Priestia megaterium: one gene and its partner. The main gene of each other region encodes a partner of the protein of the gene in region 2 in a complex. Links are inferred from orthologs where the notes say so. Each region holds a gene or a part of one and is shown on either strand. Other genes may lie near its edges.

What was found.
Region 1: the proteins of secA (region 2) and secY are in contact, whole or in part, in a crystal structure (PDB 3DIN), measured with the Thermotoga maritima proteins. The link is inferred for Priestia megaterium from one-to-one orthologs. Residues at the interface, in WP_004082002.1 of Thermotoga maritima: Glu261, Ala262, Arg263, Lys300, Ala301, Arg302, Thr303, Ile304, Ile305, Leu323, Tyr324, Asp325, Pro326, Val329, Ser330, Tyr333, Ile336, Lys340, Phe345, Val349, Glu363, Phe364, Tyr374, Ser375, Gly376, Gly377, Glu393, Ile395, Thr482, Ser483; in WP_004081795.1 of Thermotoga maritima: Glu108, Gly109, Glu110, Glu111, Ala236, Glu237, Arg238, Arg239, Ile240, Thr241, Ile242, Gln243, Tyr244, Ala245, Arg246, Arg247, Val248, Thr249, Gly250, Arg251, Arg252, Val253, Tyr254, Gly256, Ala257, Ser258, Thr259, Tyr260, Leu261, Pro262.

Annotation. Positions count from the first base shown.
Region 1 is NZ_CP023317.1:120,165-129,118, reverse strand. What follows is about bases 385-3,353. They hold secY (preprotein translocase subunit SecY), read right to left. Parts: upstream 2,531-3,353; coding sequence 1,238-2,530; downstream 385-1,237. Other genes in these bases: rpsE (30S ribosomal protein S5), read right to left, coding at 3,201-3,353; rpmD (50S ribosomal protein L30), read right to left, coding at 3,004-3,186; rplO (50S ribosomal protein L15), read right to left, coding at 2,530-2,970; CEQ83_RS00695 (adenylate kinase), read right to left, coding at 518-1,171; map (type I methionyl aminopeptidase), read right to left, coding at 385-521. Also shown: more of map, read right to left, coding at 1-384; more of rpsE, read right to left, coding at 3,354-3,701; rplR (50S ribosomal protein L18), read right to left, coding at 3,722-4,084; rplF (50S ribosomal protein L6), read right to left, coding at 4,117-4,656; rpsH (30S ribosomal protein S8), read right to left, coding at 4,687-5,085; CEQ83_RS00655 (type Z 30S ribosomal protein S14), read right to left, coding at 5,116-5,301; rplE (50S ribosomal protein L5), read right to left, coding at 5,335-5,874; rplX (50S ribosomal protein L24), read right to left, coding at 5,906-6,217; rplN (50S ribosomal protein L14), read right to left, coding at 6,267-6,635; rpsQ (30S ribosomal protein S17), read right to left, coding at 6,687-6,950; rpmC (50S ribosomal protein L29), read right to left, coding at 6,976-7,176; rplP (50S ribosomal protein L16), read right to left, coding at 7,166-7,600; rpsC (30S ribosomal protein S3), read right to left, coding at 7,603-8,259; rplV (50S ribosomal protein L22), read right to left, coding at 8,263-8,604; rpsS (30S ribosomal protein S19), read right to left, coding at 8,624-8,902. UniProt on the Escherichia coli protein: The central subunit of the protein translocation channel SecYEG. Consists of two halves formed by TMs 1-5 and 6-10.
Region 2 is NZ_CP023317.1:4,828,306-4,837,369, forward strand. Bases 1,921-4,999 are described here. They hold secA (preprotein translocase subunit SecA), read right to left. Parts: upstream 4,679-4,999; coding sequence 2,162-4,678; downstream 1,921-2,161. Other genes in these bases: CEQ83_RS24820 (GNAT family N-acetyltransferase), read left to right, coding at 4,905-4,999. Outside these bases: CEQ83_RS24805 (alkaline phosphatase D family protein), read right to left, coding at 1-658; more of CEQ83_RS24820, read left to right, coding at 5,000-5,309; hpf (ribosome hibernation-promoting factor, HPF/YfiA family), read right to left, coding at 5,383-5,934; CEQ83_RS24830 (flagellar protein FliT), read right to left, coding at 6,123-6,461; flagellar export chaperone FliS, read right to left, coding at 6,464-6,865; flagellar filament capping protein FliD, read right to left, coding at 6,882-8,687; CEQ83_RS24845 (hypothetical protein), read right to left, coding at 8,890-9,064. UniProt on the Escherichia coli protein: Required for protein export, interacts with the SecYEG preprotein conducting channel.

The DNA of each region.
Region 1 (8,954 bases), 4.7 Mb from region 2 along the record:
AAGTCTTTGCCGACACCATGGCCAACATATTCTCTTACAATCGAAAAGTTACGTGATTCTGCGTACTGTTGAATAGCATGTGAAATATTCGACAAACGCTCACCCGGCTTCGCTTCTGCTAATCCTTTGTAGAGAGATTGCTCAGTCACATCAAGCAGCTCTTGATTTTCTAATGAAATCTTTCCTACTCCATATGTCCAAGCTGAGTCACCATGATAGCCACCGAATTTAGCTCCGATGTCTAAACTGATGATATCCCCTTCATTAAGCTTGCGTTCTCCCGGAATACCATGAACTAATTCTTCATTCACAGAAGCACATACACTGCCGCGAAAACCATTATACCCTTTAAAAGACGGAATTGCATCATGTTGACGAATAAAATTTTCAGCAATTGCATCCAATTCTATAGTCGTAATACCTGGAACGATATGTTTTTTCAACTCTTGATGAGTTAAAGCCACGATTCGTCCAGCTTCACGCATGACCTCAATTTCCTCTGGTGTCTTGCAAATGATCATTGCTTAACCCCAGCAAGTAATTGACGAACATCCTCAAACACAATGTTAATATCTTGATTACCATTAATATTGCGTAGATAACCTTTTTCTTGATAAAAATCAAGTAGAGGTTGAGATTGTTTAACATTAACTGAAAGTCTAGTTGAAACCGTCTCAGCATTGTCATCTGCACGTTGATAAAGCTCTCCGCCACATTTGTCACAAACTCCTTCTTTCGCAGGAGGATTGAATACTAAGTGGTAAGTAGCTCCGCAATCTTTACAAATGCGGCGTCCAGTAAGACGCTCCATTAAAATGCTTTGATCTACATCAATATTAATCACATAATCAATTTGCTTGTTTAGTTCTTTTGTAATTGTTTCAAGAGCTTCTGCTTGGGCTACTGTTCTCGGGAAGCCATCAAGTAAAAAGCCGTTTTCACAATCTTGTTTGTTTAAACGCTCGCGCACAATTCCAATTGTTACTTCATCAGGAACAAGGTTACCTTGGTCCATAAATGATTTAGCTTTTAAACCTAGTTGCGTTCCTTCTTTAATTGCAGCTCGGAACATATCTCCTGTTGAGATATGAGGGATATCGTAATGCTCAACGATTTTTTCTGCTTGAGTACCTTTCCCAGCACCAGGAAGGCCCATTAACACTAAATTCATTTCTTGCTTCCCCCTCAGTATCTTATCCGTTTAATGGGAAAGCAGCCTGCCTCCCACTAAACAGCTTTACTTAATAAATCCCTTATAATGGCGTTTCACTAATTGACTCTCAAGTTGTTTCATTGTCTCAAGAGCTACACCGACAACAATTAACAAACTAGTACCGCCGATCTGAGCAGATGAGGGTAGGTTTGCAATTTTGATGAACAGAACCGGCAACACAGCAATTAACGCAAGGAATATCGAACCGATTAATGTCAGACGATATAACACTTTCGTTAAATAAGCTTGTGTGCTTTTACCAGGACGGATGCCTGGGATGTAGCCACCTTGCTTTTTCAAGTTCTCTGCTACTTGTTCAGGGTTAACTTGAACAAATGTATAGAAGTAACAAAAAGCAATGATTAACGCTACATACACTATCATACCAATTGGCTTAGTATAGTCAAATGTATTCTGAATCCACGTCGTTACATCATTTGGACCGAAAAATGATGCAATTGTTGGTGGTGTGATAATAAATGAAACTGCAAAGATAACAGGAATAACCCCAGCAGCATTTACTTTTAACGGTAAATGAGTGGATTGACCTCCAACAGGATTACGACCAGCTGAACCCTTTGCATATTGAATAGGAATTTTTCGTAGCGCTTGTTGGAAGTAAATAACCCCAACAATAATAGCTAAAACTGCAATCGCAATTAAAACTACCGTTACGATACGAATGAATAATTGATCCCCAACGTCTTCAAATTGCTGTGCATAAATTTGATTTAATGTTGTCGGAATACCAGCTGCAATCCCAGCAAAGATAATGATAGAAATACCATTACCTACGCCTTTTGCAGTAATCTGTTCTCCTAACCACATTAAGAAGGCAGTACCTGCCGTTAACACTGTAGCAATTAGAAGATACGTAGAAATTCCTGGATTAGCGATCAATTGTCCGCCCGAAATATTGTTGAATCCTATAGACATACCTAAAGCCTGGATAAATCCAAGCACAATTGTTCCATAACGAGTTACTTGAGCTAATTTACGGCGCCCAACATCTCCCTGCTTTGACCATTCTGTAAACTTAGGTACAACATCCATCTGCAATAATTGGACGATGATGGATGCTGTAATATAAGGCATAATGCCCATAGCAAGAATGGAAAAGTTTTTTAACGCGCCGCCGCCAAATGTATTCAGAACTCCGAATACATTTAACCCATCTTGCAATTTTAGTACATCCGTATTAACACTTGGTACAGGAATAAATGTACCAATTCGGAAGACAATTAACATTAACAAAGTGAAAAAGATTTTTTGTCTTATTTCACGCACGCGCATTAAATTGGAGATTGTTTGAAACATTAGATCACCTCAACTGTACCGCCAGCAGCTTCGATAGCTTCTTTAGCAGTTGAAGAGAATTTAGCAGCTTTAACAGTTAGCTTAGAGTTTAATGTACCGTTTCCTAGTACTTTAACGCCAGCTTTTGCTTTGCTTACTAAACCAGTTTCGATTAATAATTCTGGTGTTACTTCAGTTCCATCTTCAAAACGGTTAAGAGCTTCTAAATTAACGATCGCGTATTCTTTGCGATTGATATTAGTGAACCCACGTTTTGGAAGACGACGGAATAAAGGAGTTTGACCACCTTCGAAGCCAGGTCTTACGCCACCGCCAGAGCGAGCGTTTTGCCCTTTGTGACCTTTACCTGAAGTCTTTCCGTTACCTGAACCAGTACCACGACCTACACGGTTACGTACTTTACGTGAACCTTCAGCTGGTTTCAATTCATGAAGTTTCATTCCGGAGCACCTCCTTAGAGTGACAATTTATACTTATTGCTCTTTTACTGTAACAAGGTGAGCTACTTTGTTAATCATTCCGCGAATTGCAGGATTATCGTCTTGAACGACAGTTTGATTTAACTTACGTAGGCCAAGTGTACGAACAGTTACACGTTGATCTTCTGGACGACCAATTACGCTACGAGTAAGGGTAATTGCTAGTTTGTTTGCCATTCCATATCCCTCCCTTATCCTAACAGTTCTTCTACAGTCTTGCCACGTAGTTTTGCAACATCTTCAGCACGTTTTAGGTTAGCTAAACCGTTAAGAGTTGCACGTACCATGTTGATTGGAGTGTTTGAACCTAAAGATTTAGATAGAATATCACTTACTCCACCCAATTCTAGTACCGCACGAACTGGGCCACCAGCGATAACTCCTGTACCTTCAGAAGCAGGTTTTAAGAAAATTTGACCTGCACCAAATTGTCCAAGGATTTCGTGTGGAATAGTTGTACCAACCATAGGTACAGTAATTAAGTTTTTCTTCGCATCTTCAATTGCTTTACGGATTGCATCTGGTACCTCTTGTGCTTTACCAGTACCGAATCCAACGTGACCGTTTTTGTCACCAACTACAACTAATGCAGCGAAGCGGAAACGACGTCCACCTTTCACAACTTTAGCTACGCGGTTAACGGTAACAACACGTTCTTCAAGCTCTAATTTATTTGGATCAATACGACGCATGATTTTCCCTCCTTTTACAATTAGAATTGTAATCCAGCTTCACGAGCAGCGTCAGCTAATGCTTTAACACGGCCATGATATAAATAACCGCCACGGTCGAATACTACTTCGTTTACACCTTTTTCTACTGCGCGTTTAGCGACTAATTCGCCAACTTTGATAGCAGCTTCAGTGTTACCAGTGCTTTCTAAAGTCAGGTCTTTATCTAACGTTGAAGCACTTGCGATTGTTACTGAATTTAAATCGTCGATAACTTGTGCGTAAATATGTTGATTAGAACGGAACACGTTTAAACGCGGACGAGTTGCAGTTCCAGATAACTTCGCACGAACACGAGCATGTCTTTTTTTACGAACTTTGTTTTTATCAAGCTTCGTGATCATTTCGGGCACTCCTTTCTTTTACCTAACCGGCATTACTTCTTAGCAGTTTTACCTTCTTTACGACGTACATATTCGCCTTCGTAACGAATACCTTTACCTTTGTAAGGCTCTGGTGGACGAACGTCACGAATATTTGCAGCTAATGCACCTACGCGTTCTTTATCAATACCTTTAATAACGATCTTAGTTTGAGAAGGAACTTCGATTTCAATTCCTGTTTCAGGAGTAATCTCAACTGGGTGAGAGTATCCAACGCTCAATACTAATTTGCTACCAGATTTTTGTGCACGGTAACCTACACCGACTAATTCTAAACCACGTTCGAATCCTTTAGTAACACCTTCAACCATGTTACCTAAAAGGCTACGAGTAGTTCCATGAAGAGCGCGGTGCTCTTTATTGTCACTAGGACGATTAACAACTAATACGTTGTCTTCAACTTTAATTTCGATTTCAGGGTGGAATGTACGAGTTAATTCACCCTTTGGTCCTTTTACAGTTACAGTGTTGCTCTCGTTCGTAACTGTAACACCTGCTGGAAGTTCTAAAGGCTTTTTACCAACACGTGACATAGTTACACCTCCATTCACATTTAAAACTTATTACCAAACGTACGCTAATACTTCTCCACCAGTTTGCTTTTGACGAGCTTCTTTGTCAGTTAAAACACCTTGAGAAGTAGAAACGATTGCGATACCTAAACCGTTAAGTACACGTGGTACTTCGTTAGTTTTTGCATAAACACGTAGACCAGGTTTACTGATACGTTTTAAGCCTGTAATTACACGTTCGTTATTTGAACCGTATTTTAAGAAGATACGGATAATACCTTGTTTGTTGTCTTCGATGTATTCTACATCACGTACGAAACCCTCACGCTTAAGGATTTCTGCAATTTGCTTCTTAATGTTAGAAGCAGGAACTTCAATTTTCTCATGACGAACCATGTTCGCATTGCGGATACGAGTTAGTAAATCTGCAATAGGATCAGTCATTACCATATTAATTTACCTCCTTCCCAAACTTGGGTTTTACCAACTAGCTTTTTTAACACCAGGAATTTGACCTTTATAAGCAAGCTCACGGAAACAAATACGGCAAAGCTTGAATTTACGTAGTACTGAGTGTGGACGTCCACAACGTTCGCAACGTGTATACTCTTGTACTTGGAATTTTTGCTGGCGTTTTTGCTTCGCAATCATTGATTTTTTAGCCACATTTTCGCCTCCTCTGCTTAACGTTGGCAGTTATTACTTCTGGAATGGCATACCGAACTGAGTTAAAAGCTCACGAGCTTCTTCATCAGTGTTTGCTGTTGTAACAATAACGATATCCATACCACGAACTTTAGTTACTTTATCATAATCGATCTCTGGGAAGATCAATTGTTCTTTAACACCTAACGTGTAGTTTCCACGACCATCAAATGCTTTTTTAGATACACCACGGAAATCGCGCACACGTGGAAGTGATACTGATACTAATTTATCGAAGAATTCGTACATACGCTCGCCGCGTAAAGTAACTTTCGCACCGATTGGCATACCTTCACGAAGACGGAAACCAGCGATAGATTTTTTCGCACGAGTTACAACAGGTTTTTGACCAGTGATTTCAGCTAGTTCTTCAACAGCGTTATCTAAAGCTTTTGAGTTAGAAACAGCATCACCGATACCCATGTTGATTACGATCTTGTCGATTTTTGGCACTTGCATTACAGATTCATAATTAAACTTGCTAACTAGAGCAGGAGTAATCTCTTTTGTAAATTTCTCTTTAAGACGGTTCATGTGAACTAAACCTCCCTTCACATTTCATTAATTATTTATCTAAAGTTTCACCAGATTTTTTTGCTACACGTACCTTTTTGCCATCGATAACTTGGTACCCAACACGAGTTGGCTCACCAGATTTAGGATCCAACGGCATTACGTTTGATACGTGGATAGGTGCCTCTTGGCTAACGATTCCACCTTGTGGATTTACTTGAGAAGGTTTAGAGTGTTTTTTCACAACGTTCACGCCTTCAACAAGTACACGGTCTTTCTTTGGGAAAGCTGCAAGTACTTCACCTTGCTTACCTTTGTCTTTACCAGAGATAACCACTACTTTGTCGCCCTTTTTAACATGCATCCTATTCGCACCTCCTTAAAAGGCATTTTGTATTTGTTCTATATATCAATTAGATAACTTCTGGAGCCAATGATACGATCTTCATGAAGTTGTTATCACGTAATTCACGAGCAACTGGTCCGAAGATACGAGTACCACGTGGTCCTTTGTCGTCACGGATGATTACGCAAGCATTTTCGTCGAAACGGATGTAAGAACCGTCAGTACGGCGAACACCACTTTTTGTACGTACAACAACAGCTTTAACAACGTCACCTTTTTTAACAACGCCTCCTGGTGTTGCTTGTTTCACCGTACAAACGATAACATCACCAATGTTTGCTGTCTTACGACCTGAACCACCAAGTACTTTAATAGTAAGTACCTCACGTGCACCAGAGTTGTCTGCAACTTTTAAACGAGATTCTTGTTGAATCATGTACGAAACCTCCCTTCGGATGAATCATTCTTATCCGATCTATCTTAACTATTAGATGATAACAGCTTTTTCTACAACTTCTACTAGACGGAAACGTTTAGTAGCTGATAACGGACGAGTTTCCATGATCTTCACGATATCGCCTAGTTGAGCTGTATTGTTTTCATCGTGAGCTTTGAATTTCTTTGAGTATTTTACACGCTTGCCATAAAGCGAATGCTTTTTGTAAGTTTCAACAAGAACAGTAACAGTCTTATCCATTTTGTCAGAAACTACGCGGCCAGTGTAAACTTTACGTTGGTTGCGTTCACTCATTCTGAAAGCCTCCTCTCAGACTTAATTATTTATTAGCAGCAATCTCTCTTTCACGAACTACAGTTTTCATACGAGCGATCGATTTGCGCACTTCGCGAATACGAGTAGTATTCTCTAATTGTCCAGTCGCTAATTGGAAACGAAGGTTAAACAACTCTTCTTTTAAAGCCTTAACTTTTTGTTCAATTTCAGCAGTGGTAAGGTCACGAATTTCATTAGCTTTCATTAGAATCACCACCAATTTCTTCACGTTTTACAAACTTACATTTTACAGGTAGCTTGTGTGCAGCTAAACGTAAAGCTTCACGTGCAACCTCTTCAGATACACCTGAAATTTCAAACATTACTTTTCCAGGTTTAACAACTGCTACCCAACCTTCAGGAGCACCTTTACCAGAACCCATTCGGACTTCTAGAGGCTTAGCAGTATAAGGTTTAGAAGGGAAAATTTTAATCCATACTTTACCGCCACGTTTCATGTAACGAGTCATTGCGATACGAGCAGCTTCGATTTGACGGTTTGTAATCCAAGAAGCTTCAGTAGCTTGTAAACCGAATTCACCGAAATGTACTTCCGTACCACCTTTAGCGCGTCCACGCATTTTTCCGCGATGTTCGCGACGATATTTAACGCGTTTTGGTAATAACATAATTATTTTCCTCCTTCCTCAGTTTTCTTTTTAGTAGGAAGAACCTCTCCACGATAGATCCATACTTTCACACCAAGTTTACCATAAGTAGTATCTGCTTCAGCGTGAGCATAGTCAATATCAGCGCGAAGTGTATGAAGTGGAACTGTACCTTCACTGTAATATTCAGAACGAGCAATATCAGCTCCGCCTAAACGACCAGATACCATTGTTTTGATACCTTGTGCGCCAGCACGCATACTACGTTGGATAGCTTGCTTTTGAGCACGACGGAATGATACACGGTTCTCAAGTTGGCGAGCGATGTTTTCAGCTACTAGTTTAGCATCTAAATCTGCTCGTTTAATTTCAAGGATGTTAATGTGTACACGCTTGCCTGTTAATTGGTTAAGAGCTTTACGAAGTGATTCTACTTCAGTACCACCTTTACCAATTACCATACCAGGTTTTGCAGTGTGGATCGTTACGTTTAAGCGGTTAGCAGCGCGTTCGATTTCAACTTTAGAAACAGCTGCATCGTTTAAACGTTTAGCGATATATTCACGTACTTTTAAGTCTTCATGTAATAAGTCAGCGTAGTCTTTGCCAGCGAACCATCTTGATTCCCAATCACGGATGACACCGACGCGAAGACCGACCGGATTTACCTTTTGACCCATGAATTATCCCTCCTTCTTTTCTGATACCACGATTGTGATGTGGCTTGTGCGCTTGTTAATTTGGCTTGCACGTCCCATAGCGCGTGGACGGAAACGTTTTAAAGTTGGACCTTCGTTAACAAAAGCGTCAGTAATAACTAAATTGTTAGCGTCCATTTCATAATTGTGTTCTGCATTGGCAATAGCAGATTTTAATACTTTCTCAACGACTGGAGAAGCAGCCTTTGGCGTGTGAAGTAGCACTGCTAGCGCTTCACCCACTTGCTTACCTCGAATTAAATCTACAACTAAACGAACTTTACGAGGAGCAATACGTACTGTTCTCGCGACAGCTTTAGCTTGCATTTAAAAGCCTCCTCTCATATTAGCGTCTTGTTTTCTTATCATCACTTGCGTGACCTTTGTAAGTACGAGATGGTGCGAATTCACCAAGTTTGTGACCTACCATGTCTTCAGTAACATAAACTGGTACATGTTTACGACCGTCATATACAGCAATTGTATGACCAATGAACTGAGGGAAGATAGTTGAACGACGAGACCAAGTTTTTACTACTTGCTTGCTGTCAGTTTCGTTTAACTTCTCAATTTTGTTGATTAAATGGTCATCTACAAAAGGTCCTTTCTTTAAGCTGCGACCCATAAATGAACCTCCCTTCGTGATTGTCCTACGGTTCGTTTGAACCGTAGCTCAA
Region 2 (9,064 bases):
TACGAACATTTCCGCTTGCAGCCACATACTCGTTTGGTCCATATTCATAGATGTAATCGCCCAAATGAACCACAAAATCCAATTGTTCTTTAACCATATGTTCATAGGCTGTAAAGTAACCATGTTCATACTGTTGACACGAAGCGAATGCAAACGTCATGCTGGCTACTTCTGCATTTGCTGAAGGAAGTGTTTTTGTTTTTCCAACCGGGCTTAACTCATGACCGCTTTTAAATCGATAATAATAAATACGGTTTGGCTTTAATCCTTTTACATCAACGTGAACAGAGTGAGCAAGTTCAGGTCTAGCTATTTCTGTTCCTCGTTTGACAATTCGATGAAAATCTTCATCTTCGGCAAGCTCCCATTTTACTGGAACGGGTTGATTAGGCATTCCCCCGCCATTCAATGGGTCTGGTGCTAATCTTGTCCAAAGAACAATACTATCTGCTAAAGGATCTCCCGATGCGACGCCTAAAGTGAACGGATAACTTGAAAATTTAGGCGCTGCCGCTGAAACTTCTACTGCATTTAAACCGATAGACTGAGCAATTGTTAAGCCAAGTGATACTCCTGCTACTTTTCCAGCTCCTTGTAAAAAACGCCTTCTATCAAACCCTTTACTCGAAGAAAAACTGTTCTGTTTTACTTGCTCTATTAATTCGTGTAACGATTTATTTGCCACTGCACATGCCCCTTCCTCTTGATTTAACTCAAATTATAAAAGCTGTTTGTAAAAGAGGTATAAAGGATTGTAAAGAAGCATTTACCATAAAATAGGTATTTTAAACCATTTTATTTCATTGACAAAATAAGCGAACGGACGACAGCAACCTTTAAATTTCTGCATTTTCTTAATTTTCTATCTACAAATAGTTCTTTACGCTCGTTTTTCTTCATTCAAATTTTACAAAGTCCTAACAACTAAAAAAAGGCAGCATACCGAGGTATACTGCCTTTTGATTAAATATGAGAACGTAAATACGCATCAATAAACGGATCTAGATCTCCATCCATTACACTTTGCGTGTTTCCGACTTCCGTATTTGTGCGGTGATCTTTTACTAACGAATACGGATGGAATACGTAAGAACGAATTTGACTTCCCCATCCAATATCTTTTTGTTCTCCGCGGATTTCAGCTAGCTGTTCTTGCTGCTTCTCAATTTCTAACTGATACAACTTAGATTTTAACATCTTCATTGCTTGCTCACGGTTTTTAATTTGTGAACGTTCCGTCTGACAAGATACGACTACATTAGTTGGGAGGTGAGTAATACGAACAGCTGAATCTGTTGTATTGATATGCTGACCTCCGGCACCGCTTGCACGGTACGTATCAACCTTCAAATCTTCCGTACGAATATCAATTGAAATTTCATCGTTAAATTCCGGCATTATGTCGCACGATACGAATGACGTATGACGACGGCCTGATGAATCAAACGGAGAAATACGAACGAGACGATGAACGCCTTTTTCAGCTTTTAAATACCCGTACGCATTATGGCCTTTAATTAAAAGCGTTACACTTTTAATACCAGCTTCATCCCCAGGTAAGTAATCAAGTGTTTCTACTTTGAAACCTTTTTTCTCCGCCCAGCGCGTATACATACGTAGTAACATTGAACCCCAATCCTGTGATTCTGTTCCACCAGCACCTGGGTGCAATTCTAAAATGGCGTTATTTTTATCATACGGCTCGCTTAAAAGCAGCTGTAATTCAAAGTCGTTCATGCCTGAAATAAGCTCTTTTAGTTCACTAACTAGTTCTTCTGCTAAATCTTCATCGTATTCTTCTTTTACAAGTTCATGAGATATCTGTAAATTTTCGTATGTTTCATCTAAGTGGTTAAATTGATTTACTGCATCTTTTAAACCATTGGCTTCATTAATAACAGTCTGAGCTGCCTGCTGGTCATTCCAAAAATTTGGATCAGCCATAGTCTCATCTAATTCATCGATACGAGCTTGTTTTGTATCGAGGTCAAAGAGACCCCCTAAAGTCCGCTAATCGCTTAGCTGTTTTGTCAAGTTCTTGCTTAATTTCTACTAAATCCATGAGTTAAACACCTCTATTTTATTTTTGACGCACAGGAAGGAAATGAGAAGACTCATTTCCTTCCTGTACTAGTTCATTCTATACTAATTGACTCTTATTTTATGATTCTTTACCGCAGCAGTTTTTATACTTTTTGCCACTTCCACAGATACAAGGATCATTTCGGCCAACTTCTATCGCATTTACTTTTGGCTTCTTCTTAGCCGGCGCGTCTCCTTCTTTTGGATGAACAGCCGCCTGACCTTGCGCTACTTCTTGACGCTCAAGGTTGTTGTTAATTTCTGCTTTCATGATATACTTCGTCACTTCTTCTTCAATGGTTGCAATCATATTTTCAAACATCGCAAAACCTTCCATTTGGTATTCGCGAAGAGGATCTGTTTGGCCGTACGCACGAAGGTGGATACCTTGGCGAAGCTGATCCATCGTATCGATATGATCCATCCATTTAGAATCAACTGCTCTAAGAACAACTACTTTTTCGAATTCACGCATTTGTTCTTCAGGGAGCTGCTCTTCTTTTTCATTATAACGAGCTTTTGCATGATCTACCAGCAGTTCTACCATTTCTTCAGGCTCTTTACGGCGAAGATCTTCTTCTGTGACTTCACCTTCCTCAAGAACATTAGCATTTACGTAATCAATAATCGCTTGTAAATTCCATTCTTCTTCTAATTCTTCACGCGGTGTATTTACCTCAACCACACGCTGTAGCGTTGATTCAATCATACGTTCTACAATCGCACGTAAGTTGTCTGAATCAAGCACTTCAAAGCGCTGTTTGTAAATAACTTCACGCTGCTGACGAAGAACATCATCATATTGAAGCAATTGTTTACGCGCATCAAAGTTATTACCTTCAACGCGTTTTTGAGCGGATTCAACAGCTCTTGTTACAATTTTACTTTGAATTGGCTGTGAATCATCCATACCAAGACGATCCATCATCGCCATCATATTATCAGAACCAAATCGGCGCATTAATTCATCTTCCATGGATAGATAGAATTGAGACACCCCTGGGTCCCCTTGACGTCCAGCACGTCCGCGGAGCTGATTATCAATACGGCGTGATTCATGACGCTCTGTACCAATTACAGCAAGACCTCCAGCTTCAACGACACCTTCACCTAGTTTAATATCCGTACCACGACCGGCCATATTCGTTGCGATTGTTACCGCACCTTTGTGACCCGCATTCTCGATAATATCCGCTTCACGCTCATGCTGTTTTGCATTTAAAACGTGATGGCGAATGCCTTTTTTCTTTAATAATGCTGATAAAACTTCAGATGTTTCAATCGCAACTGTACCAACAAGAACAGGCTGTCCTTTTGCGTGGCGCTCGGCAATATCTTCCACTACCGCATTAAACTTGCCTTCCATTGACTTGTAAATTAAATCCGCTTTATCATCACGTGAAATTGGCTTGTTTGTCGGAATAACGACAACGTGCATGTTGTAGATATTACGGAATTCTTCTTCTTCCGTTTTAGCTGTACCCGTCATACCTGATAATTTTTCATACATACGGAAGTAGTTTTGGAATGTAATTGTAGCTAACGTCATGCTTTCATTTTGAATCTCAACGTTCTCTTTAGCTTCGATAGCTTGATGCAAGCCGTCACTAAAACGTCTTCCTTTCATCAAACGACCAGTAAATTGGTCAACGATTACGACTTGATCTTCATCAATTACATAATCCACATCGTTTTGCATCGTTACATGTGCTTTAAGCGCTTGGTTGATGTGATGGTTTAGCGCTACGTGTGAAATATCAAATAAGTTTTCAATGCCAAATGCGCGCTCGGCTTTTGACATACCTTCTTCGGTTAGCTGAACGCTTTTTGTTTTGATATCAAAAGTAAAATCGGTTTCTTTATCAAGCGTGCGAACGAATGCATTAGCTTGAATATAAAGCGCAGTCGATTTCTGTGCGCTGCCGGATATAATAAGCGGCGTACGTGCTTCATCAATTAAGATAGAGTCAACTTCATCGATTACAGCAAAATGAAGCGGACGTTGAACCATTTGTTCTTTATAAAGCACCATGTTATCACGTAAATAGTCAAATCCTAGTTCATTATTTGTACTATACGTAATATCCGCTGCATATGCTTCTTGTTTTTCTTCACGCGTTAAATGGTTTAAGTTTAACCCTACTTTCAAGCCTAGGAATTCATATAAACGACCCATTTCACTAGCATCACGGCTCGCTAAGTATTCATTGACTGTTACTACATGTACACCTTTGCCTGTAATGGCGTTTAAGTATACAGGCATAGTAGCTGTCAACGTTTTACCTTCACCCGTTTTCATTTCCGAGATATTCCCTTCATGCAGAGAAATACCCCCCATTAGCTGAACTTTGTACGGATACATGCCTAACACACGTTTCGCTGCTTCACGTACAACCGCAAAAGCTTCATCTAATAGGTTATCGAGCGATTCACCATTTTGGTAGCGTTGTTGAAATTCAGCTGTTTTTTCACGAAGCTGATCGTCCGTTAAAGACGCTATTTCAGGACCTAACGCATCAATTTGGTCCGCCATTTTTTCTAAACGGCCGATTTGGCGCTGATTGCCGTCAAACACTTTTTTAAATAATCCAAGCATATTAAAACGCTCCTCTATTTATAATCAGTACATTTTATACTATTTTCATTCATATCTGTATCTTTCATTATAAAACATTCTGAGTAAAATTGTAACATTGCAGCTAAACAAGTAGCAACTTGTACCCTTTTTCGTCTGTCTCTTTACTAGTACTACTCTATTAAGGAGTTATTTTCTATTGTGATTTTCCCTGCCTCACTCTTACAATAAAAAAGGGGAATGTAGAATGAACGTTCAAACGATTACGAAAGAACAAGCTTGGGAAGTCCGACATATCGTCATGTGGCCTCATAAAGATTTCAGTTATGTTCAGCTGAAAGAGGATCCATCAGGCATGCACTATGGACTGTTTGAAAAAGGAGAGTTAAAATCAGTTGTTTCCTTATTTATAACAGGTGATGAAGCTCAATTCCGGAAATTTGCTACGCTCAAAGAAGAACAAGGAAAAGGGTACGGCAGTCATTTGCTAAAAGAGGTTTTGTTCAAACTCAAGAATCTTGGGATACGAAGGGTCTGGTGTAACGCACGAGAAAATAAAGTATCTTTTTATCAGGCATTCAAAATGAAAGAAACCACGCGTGTATTCACCAAATCTTCTACACGCTATGTAGTTATGGAACTATTTTTTTAAACAGCTAAAAAAGCAGCGTGCGGAAGCACGCTGCTTTTATTTTACTGCTCTTATTTAAGAAAGACTGTAACCTTTAGTTTGGTTCAATCAATCCATATCGGCCATCTTTTCTTCGGTACACAACGTTTGTAATGTTTGTCTCAGCATTTGTAAATACAAAGAAACTATGTCCTAACATATTCATTTGTAAAATAGCCTCTTCGCTATCCATTGGTTTTAAATTAAATCGTTTTGTACGAACTAGCTCTAATTCATCCTCTTCAGTTGCAACAGCTACGTTCGCTTCACTTTCTAATGCTGCAAATAGATACTTCTCAGCACCTTTTTCACGCATTTTTCGATTCACTTTTGTTTTATGTTTACGAATTTGACGCTCTAATTTATCTAGGACAAGATCGACAGCTGCGTATAAATCACTGTGGGTCTCTTCAGCTCTCAATACGAGATCATTCATTGGGATTGTGACTTCTATTTTTTGATCGTTATTGTAGACTTTTAAGTTTACATTTACGTCAGCAGTTGGTGTCTCGTCGAAATAACGCTCTAACTTACCAAGCTTTTTCTCTACGTATTCCCTAATTGCTGGAGTCACCTCAATGTTTTCACCGCGAATGTTATACATCATGTTCGAACTCCTCCTTTAATCCATTGCTATACCTCTACAATTCTACAATACCCGACACAATCCCTTCCTAAACTATTAAAATTTTTAGAAAATTTAGTGAAAATTTTTGGAACCTGAGAAAAGTTTATGAAAAAACCAAAAAAATAGACCTTCTTCATAAGAAGAAGGGTTGTATTTTTTACGCAAAATTAATTTTTTTTATCGTAAAACATCCCATCAAACGATTTCATTTCGTAAGGGTTTACATAGCTGTTATTATGCTTTTTTTTCACTTTTAGCAAACGGAGATCTTCCATGATTCGATGCCGGATGAAGATCAGATTTTGATCAATCGTCTTATTCATTTCGACAATTTTCTTACCCATCCATTCATGATCTCTACTTTTTGGCGGCAGCTTCTCCATGAGGTCACGTCTTTTTAATAGAAGATACTCTAATTTCTGAATGTCCTCTTCTCGATTTTTGTCAGAAAATATTTGAGTAAGTCGGTAAATCTCGTCAGTTATCTGATACAGTTCGTTTATCATATTTATGCTTGGCCGCCGCTTCCATGGACTTGCTGGCGGTGAAGCTGCACAACTTGCTTCCACGTATCGCGGAACTCTGTTACATATTGTTCGGCTTCATCCAAGCTCTCTATGTCATTTTTTGTGTTCGCTTCAATTAAACACTGGTTGATATAGTCATACATAGTCATCATAGACTTAGCAACTTGCACGTTTGTATCAAGGGTAATCATTAATTCTTGAATAATATTTTGTGCTTTTAACAAATTCGTATTTTTTAGCTCAATATTTTTTTCCTGTATGCCTGTTCGTGCAAGTTTGATAAATTTCAAACACCCGTTATACAGCATAAGCGTTAACTCTCCTGGAGAGGCAGTCTGAACAGCTCCCTGCTGATACGCTTGATATGGATTATTTGCTGCCATAAACGTTCACTCCTTCTTAACTAAAATATTGCGATAACTGCGCGCTTTGAGCATTTGCATTTTGAATGGCTTTCTCCATTGCTGTAAACTGACGATAATACCGGTCCTCTACTTGTGTGAGCCTGCTTTCAAAACTAGTAATTTGGCTGTTTACGCTTTTTAAATTCCGCCCAAGCAAAAATTGTTCACTTGTCCATGTTGAACGGCCAGCGCGCTGCTCAACTTTGGATACGGTTTGAGTAATCGTATCTCGTAAACGTCGTACAATCCCTTTTTCACTTGTTGTACTTCCACTTTTCATAAATAAATCCATAACAGACTGCGGGTCTTTTTCAATTGCTTCTTTTAATTTAGTCCCGTCACCTTCAATCACTAGCTTGCCTCGATCACTATAGTTTGCGCTAGTTGAAATACCGATGTCCGTTAGCTGTGAAAATGCTCCGCTCACTCCTGATACAGAGGCATACCAGTTAGAACGCATTTGATTCAGCCCGCTTGATAAAATTGTGTCTCCTTTTAACAAACCGCTTTTTGCTTTATCATCCCACTGCTCAGCTTGTTTGTCCGTTAGCTTTTCTCTTTCTTGATCCGTCAAAGGCTGATAGTTTCGGTCTCTTTCTTCGGTAATCTTTCCATTAATTTTCTCAATCAGCTCATTATATTTAGTCACAAAATCTTTGATTGTATCAAATACTTTTTGCGTATCATTGCTTACGTTAACGCGCACATCTCCTGTGAAATTATTTTGAAGGGTATAGGTAACGCCTCCCGTTGTAAATGTATTAGACTTACGAGTTGTTTCTAGACCGTTTAGCGTAAATTTTGCGTCTGTTCCTTTCGCATTACCGGCAAGCTGTAGAAACCCCGTTGTCAAAAATGCTCCTGAAAAAACCATATTGGATCCATCTGGACTGTCAACAGAAGATAAATTCCCCGTATCTTTACGAGTCATGACAACTTTATTCGTTCCTTCATCAAAAAAAGCTGAAATGCCTACTTTTGAATTACTGATTTGTGTGAGAAGGGTGTTTAATGAGGTGGAACCATCAAATTCAAATGGCGTACTTCCCCCATCTTGAATATTTCCTGTTGCTTTGCCTGTACTATCATAAGTTGTCATAGAAAAGTTCAGCACATTTTGCTGATACGAGAACGCTTCAATTGTACTGCCGCTTGTTAATGTGGTACCAAACGTCATTTCACCTGTGTCTTCGTTAATAAATACTTCATTAGAATTTATAGTTCCCGCCGCTGTTCCTATTCTTACGGTATACGCTTTACTTGTACCATCCGTGGTAACGGATATAGAGTTTAAAGTGCCTGTGTTCTGATTTACAGCAGAAACAGCACCTTTAGCTAATTTCACTGTACTAGTATCCGCACTTAATGTTATGGCGGCTTGTTCCACTGTTTTCTCAGTCCAAACACTTGAATCCATCGACCCGCGTTGAGACCACAAGCTTTTCGTCGGATCCATACTAGAATCAATACTGGTGCTAATAGTCTGAGCAGCAGTCGCCATTGTCACGTTTGAAAGGGTATAAGACGCATTTCCTGCTGAGGAAGTAGCTGCTGCTTTTACTTTTGTTTCATCTGCTGAAGATACCGTTTTGGACGAATAAGAAGACTGCAAGGTCATATTAAAAGCAAGATTATTAAAGTCTGATAACAGCAAATTCATAGAGCGATAATCGTCGCGCTGCCACTCTAACGTTTGCTTTTGTTTTTTCATCTTATCAATAGGCATTCGTTCAGCCTTCATTAAATCACTGACGATTTGATCAATATCCATCCCACTTGCTAATCCACTTACTCTTACCACTTACCATCACCACCGTTTTTTTATTCATCTATCCATCAACTGCTAGCCATAAAATATAAGTATATTTTTTCGAATCTCCCTATTCGTTCATAGGTTCACCACTTCTCTATTTTGTATCGGTAAAACGAACATTTTTTTCATAGGTCAAAGGGTGCAAGATAGAAAAAGCTCACTTATTTTTTTACAATAAGTGAGCTTTTTATTATTGGCCAAACAAGTTCAGTTTCTGGGATAAATTCCTTTGAATATCCTTAGGAATAAGGTATGGTGCTAGATTTATAATATCTCGTAACGAATCAATGGTTACAGAGGCAGATAAATTTATATATTCATCCGTTGTATCTGCTTGCTCAAACGAAATGGAATCTGGCAAATTA